Regions from separate parts of the Anoxybacillus sp. TBDG-1 genome, predicted to be linked through region 2. Evidence: riboswitches for the same ligand, from Rfam matches in the RefSeq annotation. Region 2 holds a riboswitch; each other region holds the start of a gene.

Region 1 (4,269 bases), on a different contig from region 2:
CTGCGCCGTTATACTTTTGTAAGATGAAGTCTTGAATGTCTTTTGATTGTAATACTTCAACGAGCGTTTGAATTTCTTTACGTTTTTCGTCACCTTTGCGAACGGCAATAATGTTCACGTATGGGTTGTTTTCCGGTGACTCAACTGCAATCGGATCTTTTGCTGGATCTAAACCAGCATCTAACGCATAGTTTGCATTAATTAATACTGCATCTCCTTCGTTGTTTTTATATACTTGTGGAAGCAATCCTGCTTCGACATCTGCTTCAAACACTAAATTTTTCGGATTTTCAACGATATCATCAACAGTTGCCTTCGTTTTGTCAACGCCTTCTTTTAACTTAATTAACCCTTTTTCTTCAAGCATCGATAAAATGCGACCGTGGTCAGCAACCGAGTTGCTCATAATAATTTTCGCACCGTTTGGTAGCTCTTCAAGGCTTTTATATTTTTTAGAGTATACGCCGATTGGCTCAATATGAATACCACCAGCATTTACAAAGTCATAGCCATGTTCTTTCATTTGCGCTTCTAAATAAGGAATGTGTTGGAAATAGTTCGCATCTAACTCTTTATCCGCTAACGCTTTGTTCGGTAATACGTAGTCTTGGAATGTCACAATTTCTAATTCAATTCCTTTTTCTTTTAAAATCGGTTTTGCTTGTTCTAAAATTTCCGCATGTGGCACGTTTGATGCCCCAACAACAAGCTTATTCGTTTTTTCTTCCGCACCTTCGCTGTTTCCGCAAGCAGCAAGTGCTAATACAACAACTGTAGCAACAAGTAAAGAGATCCATTTTTTCATCTGTTTCTTCCTCCTTTTTATCGTTTATCTATTTTAGAAGTGACAAAGTCACCAATAAACTGAATAATGAAGACAATGACTAAAATGAGCACTGTTGCAACGAACGTGACGTCGTTATTGTTGCGTTGAAATCCTTCTAAATACGCTAAGTTTCCAAGCCCCCCAGCCCCAACAACTCCTGCCATCGCTGTGTAACCAACGAGCGCGATCGCAGTTACCGTAATCCCGGATACAAGGGCAGGGAGCGCTTCTGGAAGAAGTACTTTCCAAATAATTGTTGTTGTCGTCGCTCCCATCGCTTTTGCCGCTTCAATGACACCTTTATCAATTTCACGAAGCGCAATTTCAACCATGCGTGCATAAAACGGCGCGGCACCAATAATTAGTGCAGGCAACGCGGCATTTGCCCCAAGAATTGTACCGACAACAAGCTTTGTAAACGGGATGAGCAAAATAATTAAAATAATGAACGGGATGGAGCGGAAAATGTTGACGAACGATGCAATCACACCGTTAACCAAACGATTTTCCCATATATTTCCCTTAGACGTTAAAAACAGCAACAATCCGAGCAAAATACCGAGCACAAACGTCGCTGCTACGGAGATACCCGTCATATACAACGTTTCCATCGTTGCCGCCCATATTTTATCCCAAACGATGTTCGGAAATAGTTCATTGGACATTCGCCAACACCTCCACTTCAACTTCTTGCTGGCGAATAAAAGCGAGCGCTTGCTCAATTTCTTCATTCGCACCGTCTAAATGAATGAACAACACCCCATATGAACCATGATGCGTCTGCGAAATTTTCCCTTGTAAAATATTCACGTTTAAATCAAATTGGCGAATGAGTTGCGTGATGAGCGGTTGCTCAGTCGCTTCGCCGACAAACGTAAGCTGAACGACTTTTCCATTCGGATAACGTTCAAGAAGATGCAACATCGCCTCTTTCGTCTCCTCCGGCTCCGTCACTTGTTGGACGAATCGTTTCGTAATCGGTTGTTCTGGCTTACGGAACACGTGAAGCACTTCGCCCATTTCGACAATTTTTCCGTTTTCCATTACCGCTACACGATCACAAATTTTACGAATAACGTGCATTTCGTGTGTAATTAATACAATCGTTAAACCGAGACGTTTGTTAATGTCAACAAGCAAATCTAAAATTGAATCGGTCGTTTGTGGATCAAGCGCCGACGTTGCTTCGTCACATAATAACACTTTCGGGTTGTTCGCTAATGCGCGCGCAATGCCGACACGCTGCTTTTGTCCTCCGCTCAGTTGTGACGGATACGCATGTTCTCTTCCTTGCAAACCAACGAGTTGAATGAGCTCATCGACACGCTTCATCCGTTCCTCTTTCGGCACACCCGCAATTTCTAACGGGAAAGCAATATTTTCACGCACTGTTCGCGACCAAAGTAAATTAAAATGTTGGAAAATCATCCCGATTTGCTGACGCGCTTGTCGTAATTGTTTCCCACTAATTTTCCCCATATCTTTCCCATCAACAATCACTTCACCGCTCGTCGGCTTTTCTAATCCATTTAATAGCCGAATGAGCGAACTTTTTCCTGCTCCACTATAACCGATGATGCCGAAAATTTCCCCTTGTTCGATATGCAAGTTTACACGATCAACCGCCGTCACATGCCCACTTGCTGCTTTGTATACTTTCGTTACGTTTGATAAAGTAATCATGCTGTCACCTTCCTTCCATGAAAAAAGCCTTTCTGCTCAAGAGAACAGAAAGGCGTCATCATCCATTCTGTCTCTTATCTCTCAAAGCAAACGCTTTGTGTGAATTGGCACCATTTCAGCAGCGCTGACGGTTGCCGGGTTTCATCGGGCACATCCCTCCACCTCTCTTGATAAGAGCGCGTTCAAACACTTTATTCAGTTAACGTTTTAATACACTTAAGAAACTTTTTAAACTACGAATGTGAGTATATCATCGAAAGAAGGACAGTGTCAATAACATTTTTTTAACTATTTTAGCCACACAATGAGATGAACCGAATATATAACATAGTCAATCATTACTTTTCGGATGTCAAGCGACGAACAATAAACTGTTTTGTTTTACGGAAATGTTTACGGAAATGCAAGGGGCTCATCCAAGATGTACTCACGCCTCTAGATCAGCCCCCACAGTTTAAAAAATGAAGTTAAACGCTTTACGAATTATATAATGAACACTTTAATTATATTCTTCTTCTATTTTCGAAAAATTAGAGGTTTTGTCACGAACAGGAGCGGTCGCTCAAACGCTACGATTGCAACTCATAATAATGAAAGGTGCTAGTCGGAATATATAACTAGCACCTTTCATGCCTACACTTGCGAATATACGGAACGGACACCTGTCGCCGCTTCAATCGCTTGTTCTAAGTCTTCGATTAAATCCTCTACATTTTCAATACCAATAGATAAACGAATCATATCTTCTGTTACACCAGATGCTTGTAAATCTTCCATGCTTAGTTGTTGATGCGTCGTGCTTGCTGGATGAATAATTAAACTTTTCGCATCTCCAACGTTTGCCACATGCGACCAAAGCTTCACATTGTTAATAAGTGCAGCTCCTGCTTCCCTTCCTCCTTGAATGCCAAAAACGACGACTGCTCCCGCCCCTTTTGGCATATATTTTTTCGCTAGCTCTTTTGCTGGGTGATTGTCATGTTCAGGGTACAACACCCAATTGACTGCTGGATGTTTGTCTAAATACTCAACAATTTTTCTCGTGTTTGCAATATGTTCTTTCATGCGTACGTGTAACGTTTCAATCCCTAAATTAAACTGAAATGCGTTGAACGGGCTAATCGCTGGTCCTAAATCACGTAACAACTGCACACGTGCTTTCACAATATACGCTGCCGCTCCGATGTCTGCATAGATGAGGTTATGATAGCTCGGATCTGGTGTCGTAAACGATGAAAACTTTGGCGAATTCCAATCAAAATTTCCACCATCGACAATGATGCCTCCTAGCGTCGTCCCGTTGCCAAGCAACCATTTCGTCGCAGAATGAACGACAATGTCTGCTCCATGTTCAATCGGACGGCAAAGATAAGGCGTCGCAAACGTATTATCAATAATGAGCGGAATGCCTGCTTCGTGAGCAACCTCCGCAACCGCCTCAATATCTAACACGTGCAAGCTCGGATTGCCGATCGTTTCCGCAAAAATAGCTTTCGTTTTCGGTGTAATCGCAGCGCGGAAATTTTCTGGGTCAGCTGGATCGACAAAATGAGTTGTAATGCCGTATTTCGGTAACGTATTTGCAAACAAATTGTACGTCCCTCCATACAGCGTAGAAGCAGAAACGATGTCATCTCCTGCTTGAGTGACGTTTAAAATGGCCATCGTAATCGCCGCCATGCCGCTCGCTACCGCTAAAGCTCCTACACCGCCTTCGAGCTTAGCCACTCGTTCTTCAAATACAGTAACCGTCGGATTGT
Region 2 (4,269 bases):
TTCTGCTTCTCCGACTTTCCAAGATAACTTGCTGAAATCAATTCCCCCTAAAATGAGACCGACAAGGGGCATAATAATGTCATTGACGAGGGAAGAAACAATTTTTCCAAATGCCCCACTAATAATCACTCCGACAGCTAAGTCGATGACGTTGCCTCGTATAGCGAATTTTTTAAACTCGTTCCACATCGGAATCCCTCCATTAAAATGATACAGCTAAAAGGCTTAAGTTTCCGTACTCGTATTCTCGGAATAAAACATGTGGCGAGCGATTGCCGGCTCCGTAAGCAATCCAGTACGGTGCTAAATGTTCTTGAGTCGGGACGGCTTGTTTAGCATAAGGGGCTTTTTCTTCATAGTGAAACACATCTTCACTATGGGCAGATGACTGGGCAAGCAACCAATCATCAAAGGCGACAGCCCAACAATCTACTTTTGTCCGTTCTTCCCAACGAAGCGCCATTAAATTATGCACTGTGCCACCACTACCGATGATCATGACACCTTCGTCACGCAACGGGCGTAACGCTTTACCAAGTTGAAATAGCTGCTTTGGTGTCCACGAAGGAACAACGGATGCCTGAACAATTGGAACGTTTGCTTTTGGAAATAGTCGGCTTAACAATACCCATGAGCCGTGGTCAAGTCCACGCTTCTCGTCGATATTGACGATGGGGGAGACGTGCCTCAGATGATGTTGGACGCGTTTGGCCCATTCGACTGAACCTTGTGCAGCATAAGTTACTTCATACAATTCACGTGGGAAACTGGAAAAATCATAAATCATTTCATACGTTCCGTCAATCGATGAAACGGTCGGTTGACGCGTCGTCCAATGTGCAGTAAATACAACGATTGCTTTTGCATCTATGCGTTTACCGAAAGTGGTTAAAAACGATGCATATGCGCTATCTTCAATAGCTAACATTGGTGATCCGTGCGCGAGAAATAAAGCAGTCATTATATTCCTCCTTCACTTTTGCCCCCACTTTACCATATATCGTTTTGATTTGTCTATTTTTACATGTGAAGTGCAAATATATGTGCCATATCTTTGATGGGATGCATGCTGTTTGTTGTTGAAAGGGGAATAAAAAACAGTTGCAATTTTGTTGGAAATGATGTACATTAATTAAAAATCAGAAAATTCGATATTGTTTTGCGTTCTTATCGAGAGAAGCGGAGGGACTGGCCCGATGAAGCTTCAGCAACCAGCCGGAAACGGTCAGGTGCTAAATCCAGCGAATTGGCGTTCAATTCGGAAGATAAGAAGAAGCGATTGTCTATGGACAAAAAAGCCTTCTTCTTTGAAGGCTTTTATTTTTTAGAAAGGAAGAGAGCGAATGAGTCATATCGAAACACGGTTAGCGCAAATTGGCAATCGAAGCGAGACAGCGACGGGGACGGTCAATCCGCCAGTATATTTTTCAACGGCGTATCGTCATGAAGGAATCGGACAATCGACAGGGTACGATTACATTCGAACCGGCAACCCGACAAGGCATATTGTCGAAGAAGCGATTGCACAGCTAGAAGAAGGAGATCAAGGTTTCGCTTGTAGTTCAGGCATGGCAGCGATTCAAACGGTGTTTGCGTTGTTTGAAAGCGGCGACCATTTTCTCGTTTCTGCCGATTTATATGGCGGGACGTATCGTTTGTTTGAAAAAGGATGGCGCAAATGCGGCATGACGTTTACATACGTCGATTTTCGCGATGTTGATGCGGTAAAGGCATATGTGACTGAAAAAACAAAAGCGATTTTTTTAGAGACGCCAACGAACCCTTTAATGCAAGAAGCGGACATCGAAGCGGTCGCGGCGTTTGCGAAACAACATGGGCTGCTTCTTATCGTCGATAATACGTTTTACACCCCTGTACTGCAAAAGCCGCTCACAAAAGGAGCCGATATCGTCGTTCATAGCGCGACGAAATATTTAGGTGGACATAACGATGTGCTTGCCGGGCTCATTGTCGCCAAAGGAAAACAATTGTGTGAACAGCTGGCGATGTATCATAACGCCATCGGTGCGGTGTTGTCTCCGTTTGATTCATGGCTGTTAATTCGCGGCATGAAGACGCTTGCGCTTCGCATGCGCCAGCACGAACAAAACGCAAAGGCGATATATGAATTTTTAGTCGAACATGAAGATGTGACGGACGTATTGTATCCGGGAAGAGGGGGAATGTTGTCGTTTCGCGTGCGCGATGAAAAGTGGGTGAATGCTTTTTTACGAAGCTTAAAGCTTATTACGTTTGCGGAAAGTTTAGGCGGTGTCGAAAGTTTTATTACGTATCCAGCGACGCAAACGCATATGGATATTCCAGAGGATGTTCGCATCGCCAATGGGGTGTGTAATCGACTGTTACGTTTTTCGGTCGGCATTGAACACGTTGACGATTTAATTGCCGATTTAACACAAGCGTTTCAACGCATGAAAGAGGTGTAAAAGATGGATGTGCAAACGCAACTCGTTCACAATAAATGGCAGATTGACGCGCAAACGGGCGCGGTGAGCGTCCCGATTCATCATGCGTCAACATTTCATCAGTTCGATTTTGATACGTTTGGAAAGTACGATTATAGCCGTTCGGGCAATCCGACGCGCGAGGCGTTAGAGGAGACGATTGCGGAATTAGAAGGTGGAGTGAGCGGTTTTGCGTTCGCTTCTGGCATGGCTGCCATTTCAACAGCATTTTTGTTGTTGTCAAAAGGGGATCACGTATTAATTACCGATGATGTGTATGGCGGAACGTATCGCATCTTCACCGATGTATTGAGCCGATTTGGGATTGAGCATACGTTTGTTGATATGACCGATTTAGATGCGGTAGCGCGTCACATTCGTCCGAATACGAAAGTCATTTATATGGAAACGCCATCGAACCCGCTATTGAAAATTACAGATATTCGCGGAGTTGTGAAGCTTGCCAAAGCGCACGGTTGTTTGACGTTTTTAGATAATACGTTTGCGACGCCTATTTTGCAGCGGCCGCTTGATCTCGGTGTCGATGTCGTTTTGCATAGCGCAACGAAATTTTTAGCGGGGCATAGCGATGTTGTGGCAGGGTTAGCGGTTGTAAAAGATGCGCGCTTGGCGAGAGAGCTGCGCAAACTGCAATATTCGTTCGGGGCGGTGCTTGGCGTGCAAGATGCGTGGCTTGTGCTGCGCGGGCTAAAAACGCTGCACGTTCGGCTCGATTACGCTTCCCGTTCGGCGATGCAGCTTGCGCAGTTTTTACATCGTCATCCGAAAGTGGCGCACGTGTATTATCCAGGGCTTTCGCATCATGAAGGGCACGTCATTCATCGCGATCAAGCGCGCGGGTTTGGTGCGGTGTTGTCATTTGAACTGGAAGATGAACAAGCGGTGCGGACGTTTGTCAAATATGCGCACATTCCGGTATTTGCGGTCAGTTTAGGAGCTGTGGAGTCGATTTTATCGTACCCGGCAAAAATGTCGCATGCGGCGATGCCGAAAGCAGAACGCCACCGCCGCGGCATTACAGACGGCTTGTTGCGCATAAGCGTCGGACTCGAGGCGATCGATGATTTAATTGCTGATTTTGAACAGGCGTTATCATATGTATAGGCTAGGCATATCGCCTAGCCTTAGCTAATTTGGTCGAGGGCACCGCGTTGTAGCTGTTGCTCGACCATGCGATCGAGTTGTTGGATTTTTTTCAAAGCGAGTTCGTCATCGATTTGGCGATAATGATGTTTACCACCCGGTTCTTCATCTGCTTCATCGGCGAGTTTTACGATCGTTTGAAGCGGTTTTCGTTTTAGCTCTCCTTCTGGAAGATACGAATCGGTATGAAGCAAAATGGCGAGGGCGATTTCTTTCGCATGTTGAGGATGTTCACCGAGTCGAATAAGCAATTTGTGCGCTCGCTCCGCCCCTTTAATCGCATGAATGTCGTTTTGTTTATATGTTTCGTAGTCCCATGTTCCGTTTGAGTACCATTCATAATGACCGATATCGTGAAGCAATGCAGCTTTTGTCGCTAAATCAACATTGACTCCATATTGCAGGGCAAGGCGATACGCATGATATGCGGTCGCAATAGCGTGCGCGACGCCTGAACGTTTCAAATATTTTTGAGTGATGGGGTGGAGGAAGATGTCAGTTAATGTGACACGTCTCATCGTGCATGCCCCCTTTTTTGTTTTTCTAATTATCATACCATGTTTTATTTAAGGAAAGCAATACATATTTTTTCTATTTTTCCTTCATACTAAGTGAAAAAAGGTTTGGAGGACGCATATGT
Region 3 (4,269 bases), on a different contig from region 2:
AAGGGGCGTTATTCCCCTTCTTTTTCTTCGTATGGATGTGCCACCCAACCAGACGGATCAATAAACAACCGAACAGCAACGACTTGGCGGTCATCCATTAATGTAAAGAAATGCGGGTTTCCTTCTGGAACAGAAATGACATCCCCTGCTTCAAGTTCAACGTCAAAGTAGCCTGTTTGTTCATCACCCTTAATAACAAAAATGCCATGACCGGCAACAATTGCCCGTACTTCGTCCTCTGTATGCGTATGCACTTGTTCAAATTTTTTCAACAGTTCTTCTAAATTTGGTGTTTGTTCACAGAGAGCGACAACGTCCCACGCTTGATAGCCTCTTCGCTTCGCTAAATCTTCAATTTCGGATTGAAACGTTGCTAAAATGTCCGCTTTTTCTTCGTCTGTTAATACGAATTTGTTTTGAAGATGAGCGGGAAGTTTCCTTGCATCCCAATGTTCATATAGCACTCCTTGCTTATTTAAAAACGCTGCGACGTTTTCCTTTCCTTCAATCACTTCGCCTGTGTTGCGCACTTTAATGACTGCCATACGTACTCACCCTTATCGTTTTAAAAGTAATAATTTGACGTGATACTGACATAAAAACTCGCAAGCTTCTAAACACTTTTTCGCTTCGAACGCATCTTTTCCCCAAACGGTAATGCCATGATTGCGAATAAGCACCCCCCCTCGATCTTCATGAACATGGTCGGCGAACGCTTTTGCTAACGTCGGAATATGGGCGAAATTCGGAATAATCGGCATGCGAAACGCCGCATTTTCTTCCCATAATCCGAACGCTTTAATCATTTCTTGATTTGTAAAAACGACTTCCCCTTCGTCTCCGTACCATTCGGAAATGATATTGTTGTCGACGGTGTGGACATGAAGCACACAACCGGCGTTCGTTTTATTGTAAATTTCAACGTGAAGTAACGTTTCCGCCGACGGTTTTAAATGCGTCGCCTCCGCTGGCTGTCCGTCTGCTCCGACAAGTAAAAAATCTTCCGCCGTTTCTTTTCGTTTATCTTTTCCGCTTGCGGTGACAAGAAACGTAAGCGGTTCATCGCTCACTTTGATCGACAAGTTGCCGCTTGTCCCCATAAACCAATCGCGCGCCGCCAGCTCTCGTTTCACTTCGGCAAGCTCTGCCCATTTTTGTTGTCTCACGCGATCGCCTCGCTTTCTTTTAACACGTCAATGACATCATAAAACGTCGTAAACGGCGTATGCGGCAAGTGAAGCTCACGGCATTTTTCAAGCAAAAAGTCGCGCGCAATGACGTAATCAGCTAGTTTAGCCGCCGCCAAGTCGGTAATCGAGTCGCCGATGACGATCGTTTTTGCCCCTTTTGGCGCTAGTTTACGAAGAAGCGACGGCTTGCAACAGCCGCAGCCGTTTTGACAATGTTCATCGCACGCATACGGCCACGTAATGCGGATCGTTTCCCCGCTAAAATCGGCGCTATTACAAAAAATCCGCTCTTTTTCAACGAGTCCATGAAGAAGCGGATACACGAAAAAGTCGATGCCGCCACTCACGATATAAAGCGGAATTTGCCGCTCATTCGTAAACGCGACAAACTCGGAAAATCCGTCGCGAATGCGGGCGGTGTCAAGCAAAAATTGCACGATATCTTCTTTCAGCGTCGTCGGCAACAGCGAAAACATGCGCCCGACGCCTTGTTGTACGGAACATCTTTGCGCAAGTACATCGTCTTTGATCGCTTCCCACTCCGATGGGGCGAACTGTTTCATAATCGCAATAATGTTATCGTTTAACGTAATCGTTCCGTCAAAGTCGCAAAAAATGACTGGCTTCATGATGCGCTCCCCCATAAATCAAGCGCTTGTTGCAACGGTTCGTTTTCTTTTGCTGCGTCATGGAGCGAACGCCCTGCAAGCACCGCTTCGACTGCGGCGCAAAACGCTTGCCCGCCGCCGACCGCTCCGCTTGGATGCCCGTGTACCCCGCCGCCTGCGTTAATGACGGAGTCGATGCCAAAGTCGCGCACGAGAAGCGGCACAAGTCCCGGATGAATGCCAGCCGATGGGACAGGGAACGCGCGCAAAAACGGCTCTTCTTTCGTTAATTCATCGCGAATCGCAAGCGTTTGTTCTTTTTCAAGGGCGACGCTTCCGTACGGTGACGGGAAGAGTGAAAAGTCCGCCCCTGCCATGCGCAACAATTTGCCAAGAAGCAAAGCGTAGCTCACGCCATATACGTGTGAGGAGGCGATCGCTCCGCTAAATGACGGATGCGCCATAATCGGCAAACGAATGTCATCATCTTCACGAAGCGCTTGCAACACATCAAGCCCATATGTAAACACGTTAAACAATAATACGTCCGCACCAAGCTCCGCTGCTTTTTTCGCTTTTTCTTTTAACTGAAACGTTTTTCCGGTTAAGTTCACCGCATATAACGTCCGATGCCCTGTTTGTTCGTACACGTCTTGTAACGCTTCTTTTCCTGCCACGATACGCTTGTCAAACGGCGTCAAGTCGTTGTCAAATAAAATTTCATCGTCTTTGACAAGATCGACGCCGCCGAGCGCTTGCAGCTTCAATTGTTCGGTGACGTATCGTAAATCGCGCCCGATGACCGCTTTAAAAATGCTCATGACGAGCGGACGTTGAAAGACGCCAAGTTTTTCGCGAATGCCGTCAATGCCAAAGCGCGGACCGGGAAACGCGCGCTTCAGTTCGTCCGAAAATGTTAAGTCAACAAGTTTAATCGTTCCATCCAGCGACAATTTGCCAAACGTCGTTGTTAAAATGGCTGGAAAATCAGCGCTAAAATTGACGCTCGGATATGAAATGCGCACGAGCGCACGTTTTAGTTTCTTTCCAAAAAACGTATTGACGCGCTCGTCTTCCTCTAGCTCCTCAATCGACTGAACGATTCCTTTATGTTTTTTTAACTGTTCCTGTTCCAGTTGCGGCAAATCGGTCCACGACCCGACAGTCAGTCCAAGCGCAATGCCTTCTGCTTTTTTAGCTAAATCTTTGTCGTCATGAATCAAATATGTTGCCGTAATCATATGCCCACCCCTTTACAAATAAAAAACCTCTTCATAAGAAGAGGCTTAATTGTTCGTCTCTTCTTATCTCTCAGCCTACTGCTGCGAGAATTAGCACCGTGCTTAAACAGCTGTTTAAGTCGGTTGCCGGGCTTCATCGGGCTCGTCCCTCCGCCTACTCTTGATAAGAATTCGCAATGTATGAAATTTTTTGAATGGTTCGTTTTTCATAAATTTAATTCGAATTATGACAGCAGTCTCTCATTTTGTCAATCATTTTTTAAAAAAGTTGTAGCCTCCCGATTCGTTCGACCGCTTCTTTTAGCCTTTCTTCGCTTGTCAGTAACCCTGTGCGCACGTAGCCTTCCCCATGTTCACCAAACCCGATCCCTGGGGCGACCGCAACGTGCGCTTTTTTGAGCAACAGGTCGGCAAACGTTTCTGACGTATAGCCGTTTGGCACCGGCAGCCAAGCGAAAAACGAACCTGATGGCGCTTGGACGTCCCAGCCGATGTCACGTAAAGCATGAATAAACGTATTTCGCCTTGCTTCATATGTGGCAACAAGCTCAGCGACACACTGTTGCGACTCGAGTAGCGCGACTGCTGCCGCTTCTTGAATAGCACCGAACATGCTGACGTACAAATGGTCTTGGAGCACGTTGATCGCTTCAATCATGCTTTCGTTGCCGACCGCAAAGCCGATGCGCCACCCTGCCATATTGTACGTTTTCGAAAACGTATAAATTTCAATGCCGACGTCTTTTGCCCCTTCGACTTGTAAAAAGCTGACCGGCTTTTTCCCATCAAAGCCAATCGCCCCGTATGCAAAATCGTGCACGACAGCGATATGATGTTTTTCAGCAAATGAAACGGTTTCTTGAAAAAACGATTGCGTTGCTGTCGCGCCTGTCGGATTGTTCGGATAGTTTAAAAACATGAGTTTTGCTTCGCGAACGACGTCTTTGTTTAGCTCATCGTAGTTTGGCAAAAAGCTGTTTTCCGCCCGCAACGGCATCATTTCCATGCGCGCCCGCGCAAGCACGACCCCCGACCAATAGTCTGGATAACCGGGATCGGGAACGAGTACGACATCGCCCGGGTTTAATAAACAAAGCGGCATTTCGACAAGCCCTGCTTTTCCGCCAAATAAAATGGCGACTTCTTTTTCTGGATCAATCGTCACCCCGTATTCGCGTTCGTAAAACGTAGCGACCGCCTCTTTTAAAAACGAATAGCCGCGAAACGGCG
Region 4 (4,269 bases), on a different contig from region 2:
TGCCCGCACGTACGATGTACATATCGTCGGCGGATCGGTCGCGAAAAAAACGAACGAACGAATGACAAATACGATGTATGTCGTCAACCGAAACGGCGACGTCGTTGGCGAATATAGTAAACTTCATTTGTTCCAATTGATGGATGAGCATTTGTATTTGCAAGCTGGAGAAACGATGGGGCTATTTTCGCTCGATGAAACGACGTGCGCCGGCGTCATTTGTTACGACATTCGTTTTCCAGAATGGATTCGCGCGCATGCGCTGCATGGTGCAGAAGTATTATTTGTCGTTGCGGAATGGCCGCTTTCTCGCCTTCATCATTGGCGTACGCTATTAACGGCGCGGGCGATCGAAAATCAATGTTACGTCGTCGCTTGCAACCGCTCGGGAAAAGACCCGAACAACGTGTTTGCTGGACATTCGCTGATCATTGATCCGTGGGGAAACGTGCTTGTTGAAGGGGACGAACAAAAAGGGATCATTGCGGCGAATATTGACATAAACGAAGTGCAACATGCGCGCGGGCACATCCCGATTTTTTCCGATCGTCGCCCAGATGTGTATAAAATTTTTGAAAAAAAGGATTGACAAACGAGCATAAAGCGATGTATGATTCGAATCAAGCGAATTCACGAAACGTTTTCACTGTTTAGAACATTCAAATAACGATAAACACTCTTATCAAGAGCAGGTGGAGGGACGAGCCCGATGAAGCCCGGCAACCGGCGATGACGCACGGTGCTAATTCTTGCAGCAGTAGGCTGAGAGATAAGAGGTGCGAAGCAAACTTCAAACCTCTTTCGTTCAGCGAAAGAGGTTTTTTATTTTGGGAGGAGGCATGTGTATGTACGAACCATTGACAGAACAAAAAGCGATTGCTCTTGCTGTTCGTTTAGGGCTATTTGGGGAAGATGCGCTTCTTTCTAGCGAAGAAATTGGTGATGGGAACTTAAATCTCGTCTTTCGCATCGTCAACGAACGAACAAACGACAGCATCATCATTAAACAAGCGTTGCCGTATGCAAAAGTCGTTGGCGAAAGCTGGCCGCTGACATTAAAACGGGCAACAATTGAAAGCCAAGCGTTGCGCACGTTCGCGAGCTACGTCCCTCACTATGTTCCGAAAGTGTACTATTCCGATGAGACATTAGCTATTACGGTGATGGAAGATTTATCGCATTTACAAATTGCACGCCGCGGGCTGATCGAGGGAAAAACGTTCCCGCGTTTATCGGAACATATTGGCGAATTTGTCGCCAAAACGGCGTTTTACACGTCGGACTTTGGCATGAATCAACAACAAAAAAAGAAGCTCGTACAACAGTTTACAAATCCAGAGCTATGTAAAATTACAGAAGATCTCGTCTTTACTGATCCGTTTTTTGACCACGACACGAACAACTTTGAAACAGAGCTTCGTGCGGATGTCGAACAACTTTGGCAGGATGACGTATTAAAACGCGAAACAGCGAAATTAAAACGGCTTTTTTTAACAAAGGCAGATGTGTTGCTTCATGGCGATTTACATACGGGAAGCATTTTCGCAAGCGACGAGGAAACGAAAGTGATCGATCCGGAATTTGCGTTTTACGGTCCGATCGGCTTCGATTTAGGGCAATTTTTTGCTAATTTACTATTAAACGCCCTTTCTCGTTATGAACGTGACCGCAAACCGCTTTTTGCTCATATTGAAAACACATGGGACGTGTTTACCCGCACGTTTGCTGAGCTTTGGCGCGAAAGCAACGAACCGTATGCGCACACATGTGGCGTGCTTGATGACATCATAAGCGATGCGCTCGTTGAGGCGATCGGCTTTGCGGGCTGTGAAGTCATTCGCCGGACGATCGGGTTGGCGCATGTGGCGGATCTTGATGAATTGCCGCTTGAACACCGACTCCACGCAAAACGCCATGCCCTTCGTCTCGGTCGTGAGCTCATCGTGCAGCGAAACACATTGACGATGAAAGACTTGAAACATCTTGTACAACAAACGGTGCATGTCAACAGCTAGGAGGAACAAAATGAAATCGGTACAATGGCACGATACACATATTACGATTTTAAACCAACAAGCGTTGCCTCATAAGACTGAATATTTAGAATTAAAAAACATAAAAGACGTATGGGACGCGATCGTGACGTTAAAAGTGCGCGGGGCACCAGCAATCGGCATGACTGCCGCCTACGGTTTAGCACTTGCGGCGAAATCATATGAAACCGATGACTTAGCGACATTTCATACCGAACTAAAACGCGACCGTGAATATTTAGCGAGCTCGCGTCCGACCGCCGTCAATTTATTTTGGGCGCTTGATCGGCTTATGAAAAGCGTCGCGCAAGCAAAATCCGTCAACGAAGCGAAAACGACGCTTATTCATGAAGCGATTTGCATACAAATCGAAGATGAAGACGTATGCCGTCGCATCGGCGAACATGCCCTTTCCTTGTTTCAAGACGGCGACTGTATCATGACGATTTGCAATGCTGGGGCGATTGCCACAGCCCGTTACGGCACCGCGCTTGCGCCGTTTCATTTAGCGAAAGAAAAAGGCATGTCGCTTCATGCGTACGCTTGCGAAACACGACCGGTGTTACAAGGAGCAAGACTAACCGCATGGGAACTATCCGAAGCTGGTGTTGATGTGACGCTCATTACAGATAACATGGCGGCACAAACAATGAAAGCAAAGCACATTTCCGCTGTCATCGTCGGGGCGGATCGCATTGCCGCCAACGGCGATACAGCAAACAAAATCGGCACGTTCGGCTTAGCCATTTTAGCGAAAGCGTTCAACATTCCGTTTTACGTCGCCGCTCCGCTATCGACGATCGACTTACAGACGAAAACAGGCGACGACATTCCGATTGAAGAGCGACCGAAAGAAGAAGTCACACATATCGCTGGCGTGCGCATCGCGCCAGATGTGAACGTCTACAATCCGGCATTTGATGTCACACCGCATGAACTCATTACCGGCATCATTACCGAAAAAGGCATCATCTTTGGCGACTACGAAACGAAACTGCCGACATTATTTGAGAAGCAATTTTAATTTTCGCACTTGCGTTGTCCCATATGGTCAAAAAATAACCCACCTTATGCGAGGTGGGTTTCAAACGTTCGTTCTTTTTCTATTTTTTCAATTAATTCGTCAATAAAACGAATCACTTCTGCAGATGCTTGCTCAAGTTCGATCAGTTGCGCTTCGGCACCTTTTATATCCCCTTTGGCGTACGCTTCCGCCGCTTTTTTCGCCGCTGCGTGCACTTTCTCGTGCGGGGCGTTTAACTTTTCGTACGCTGGCGTGCCTTGCAGTTGTTTTTTCGTTTGTTCATCAAAGTACCATTTTCCTAATCGGCATTGATGGTGAGAGGCGACATCTTCCGGGCGAACGTTCTCGTAGCCAACAATCATATTGTAAATGCGCCATTTCCATAATAAATGGTCTGTTTTTGCTAAATGCAATAGCGCTTTCGCAGATAGTTTCACGCTATTTTCATTTACCATATTTAAACGGAAACGGTCGATCGCTTGACTTAATGCATGAACTGTCTTTCCTGTTTTTTCACCAAGCTCGCGCACGTATTCCGTCAATGAAGCAATGGATGACATACGGCTTGCGATTTCATCGACGGCAGCGGCTTGCTCTTCAGCAATCGCGGCGTTCGTATTTGTGCTATCTTGAATGTCTCCCATAGCAGATACAATTTCTTGTAAAAGCGGCATCGCTTCTTGTGCTTGATGGACCGCTTGGCGAATCGTTGATGACGTGGAATAAATGGCTGATGATACTTCGGAGGAAATGGCGCGCAATTCTCCGACGTTTCGCTGCACTTCACCGAGCGATTGTACCGTATGGTCAGCGAGTTTGCGAATTTCTTCTGCGACGACCGAAAACCCTTTTCCGTATTCCCCAGCACGTGCTGCTTCAATCGATGCATTTAACGCTAACAAATTCGTTTGATCTGCAATCCCGTTAACGAGCTGCATCACTTTTTCAATCGCGCTTAAATGTTGTTGTAAATGTTCAAAACGGTCAACCATATTCGTAAATTGTTCAGACGTTTCAATAATTTCTCCGAACGCTTCCGTCATCATTTGTTGCCCTTTTTCTGCCCGTTCAACCGATGTCGTCGTTTTTTCAGCGATCACTGTCGCCGCATGGGCTACTTCCGATACGGCTGTCGTCATTTCTTCTGTTGCGGCGGTTACCATTTGCACATCGCTATTTTGTTGATCAAGCGCTTGAAGCAAATCTTTAATA

What was found. A riboswitch is a leader RNA that binds a small molecule or an ion and turns the genes downstream of it on or off. The one in region 2 is predicted to bind S-adenosylmethionine.
Region 1: it holds a riboswitch for S-adenosylmethionine, as region 2 does, so the genes downstream of both, ACYQY7_RS08695 (methionine ABC transporter ATP-binding protein) here and ACYQY7_RS03745 (methionine biosynthesis PLP-dependent protein) in region 2, are expected to answer to the same signal.
Region 3: it holds a riboswitch for S-adenosylmethionine, as region 2 does, so the genes downstream of both, mtnW (2,3-diketo-5-methylthiopentyl-1-phosphate enolase) here and ACYQY7_RS03745 (methionine biosynthesis PLP-dependent protein) in region 2, are expected to answer to the same signal.
Region 4: it holds a riboswitch for S-adenosylmethionine, as region 2 does, so the genes downstream of both, mtnK (S-methyl-5-thioribose kinase) here and ACYQY7_RS03745 (methionine biosynthesis PLP-dependent protein) in region 2, are expected to answer to the same signal.

Annotation. Positions count from the first base shown of each region.
Region 1 covers NZ_JBTZSY010000024.1:21,130-25,398, reverse strand. The annotation lists gene ACYQY7_RS08705 (MetQ/NlpA family ABC transporter substrate-binding protein) at 1-805, opposite strand, end outside; gene ACYQY7_RS08700 (methionine ABC transporter permease) at 823-1,491, opposite strand; gene ACYQY7_RS08695 (methionine ABC transporter ATP-binding protein) at 1,481-2,509, opposite strand; SAM riboswitch class I at 2,581-2,686, opposite strand; gene ACYQY7_RS08690 (O-acetylhomoserine aminocarboxypropyltransferase/cysteine synthase family protein) at 3,143-4,269, opposite strand, start outside.
Region 2 covers NZ_JBTZSY010000007.1:46,475-50,743, reverse strand. The annotation lists partial or broken gene mscL (large conductance mechanosensitive channel protein MscL) at 1-189, opposite strand, end outside; gene ACYQY7_RS03750 (DODA-type extradiol aromatic ring-opening family dioxygenase) at 203-961, opposite strand; SAM riboswitch class I at 1,165-1,272, shown strand; gene ACYQY7_RS03745 (methionine biosynthesis PLP-dependent protein) at 1,344-2,447, shown strand; gene metC (cystathionine beta-lyase) at 2,451-3,590, shown strand; gene ACYQY7_RS03735 (HD domain-containing protein) at 3,611-4,147, opposite strand; gene ACYQY7_RS03730 (hypothetical protein) at 4,266-4,269, shown strand, end outside.
Region 3 covers NZ_JBTZSY010000017.1:24,414-28,682, reverse strand. The annotation lists gene ACYQY7_RS07025 (1,2-dihydroxy-3-keto-5-methylthiopentene dioxygenase) at 9-545, opposite strand; gene ACYQY7_RS07020 (methylthioribulose 1-phosphate dehydratase) at 558-1,166, opposite strand; gene ACYQY7_RS07015 (2-hydroxy-3-keto-5-methylthiopentenyl-1-phosphate phosphatase) at 1,163-1,819, opposite strand; gene mtnW (2,3-diketo-5-methylthiopentyl-1-phosphate enolase) at 1,816-3,039, opposite strand; SAM riboswitch class I at 3,100-3,209, opposite strand; gene ACYQY7_RS07005 (aminotransferase class I/II-fold pyridoxal phosphate-dependent enzyme) at 3,299-4,269, opposite strand, start outside.
Region 4 covers NZ_JBTZSY010000017.1:19,637-23,905, reverse strand. The annotation lists gene ACYQY7_RS07000 (carbon-nitrogen family hydrolase) at 1-589, shown strand, start outside; SAM riboswitch class I at 677-776, shown strand; gene mtnK (S-methyl-5-thioribose kinase) at 846-2,015, shown strand; gene mtnA (S-methyl-5-thioribose-1-phosphate isomerase) at 2,026-3,057, shown strand; gene ACYQY7_RS06985 (methyl-accepting chemotaxis protein) at 3,102-4,269, opposite strand, start outside.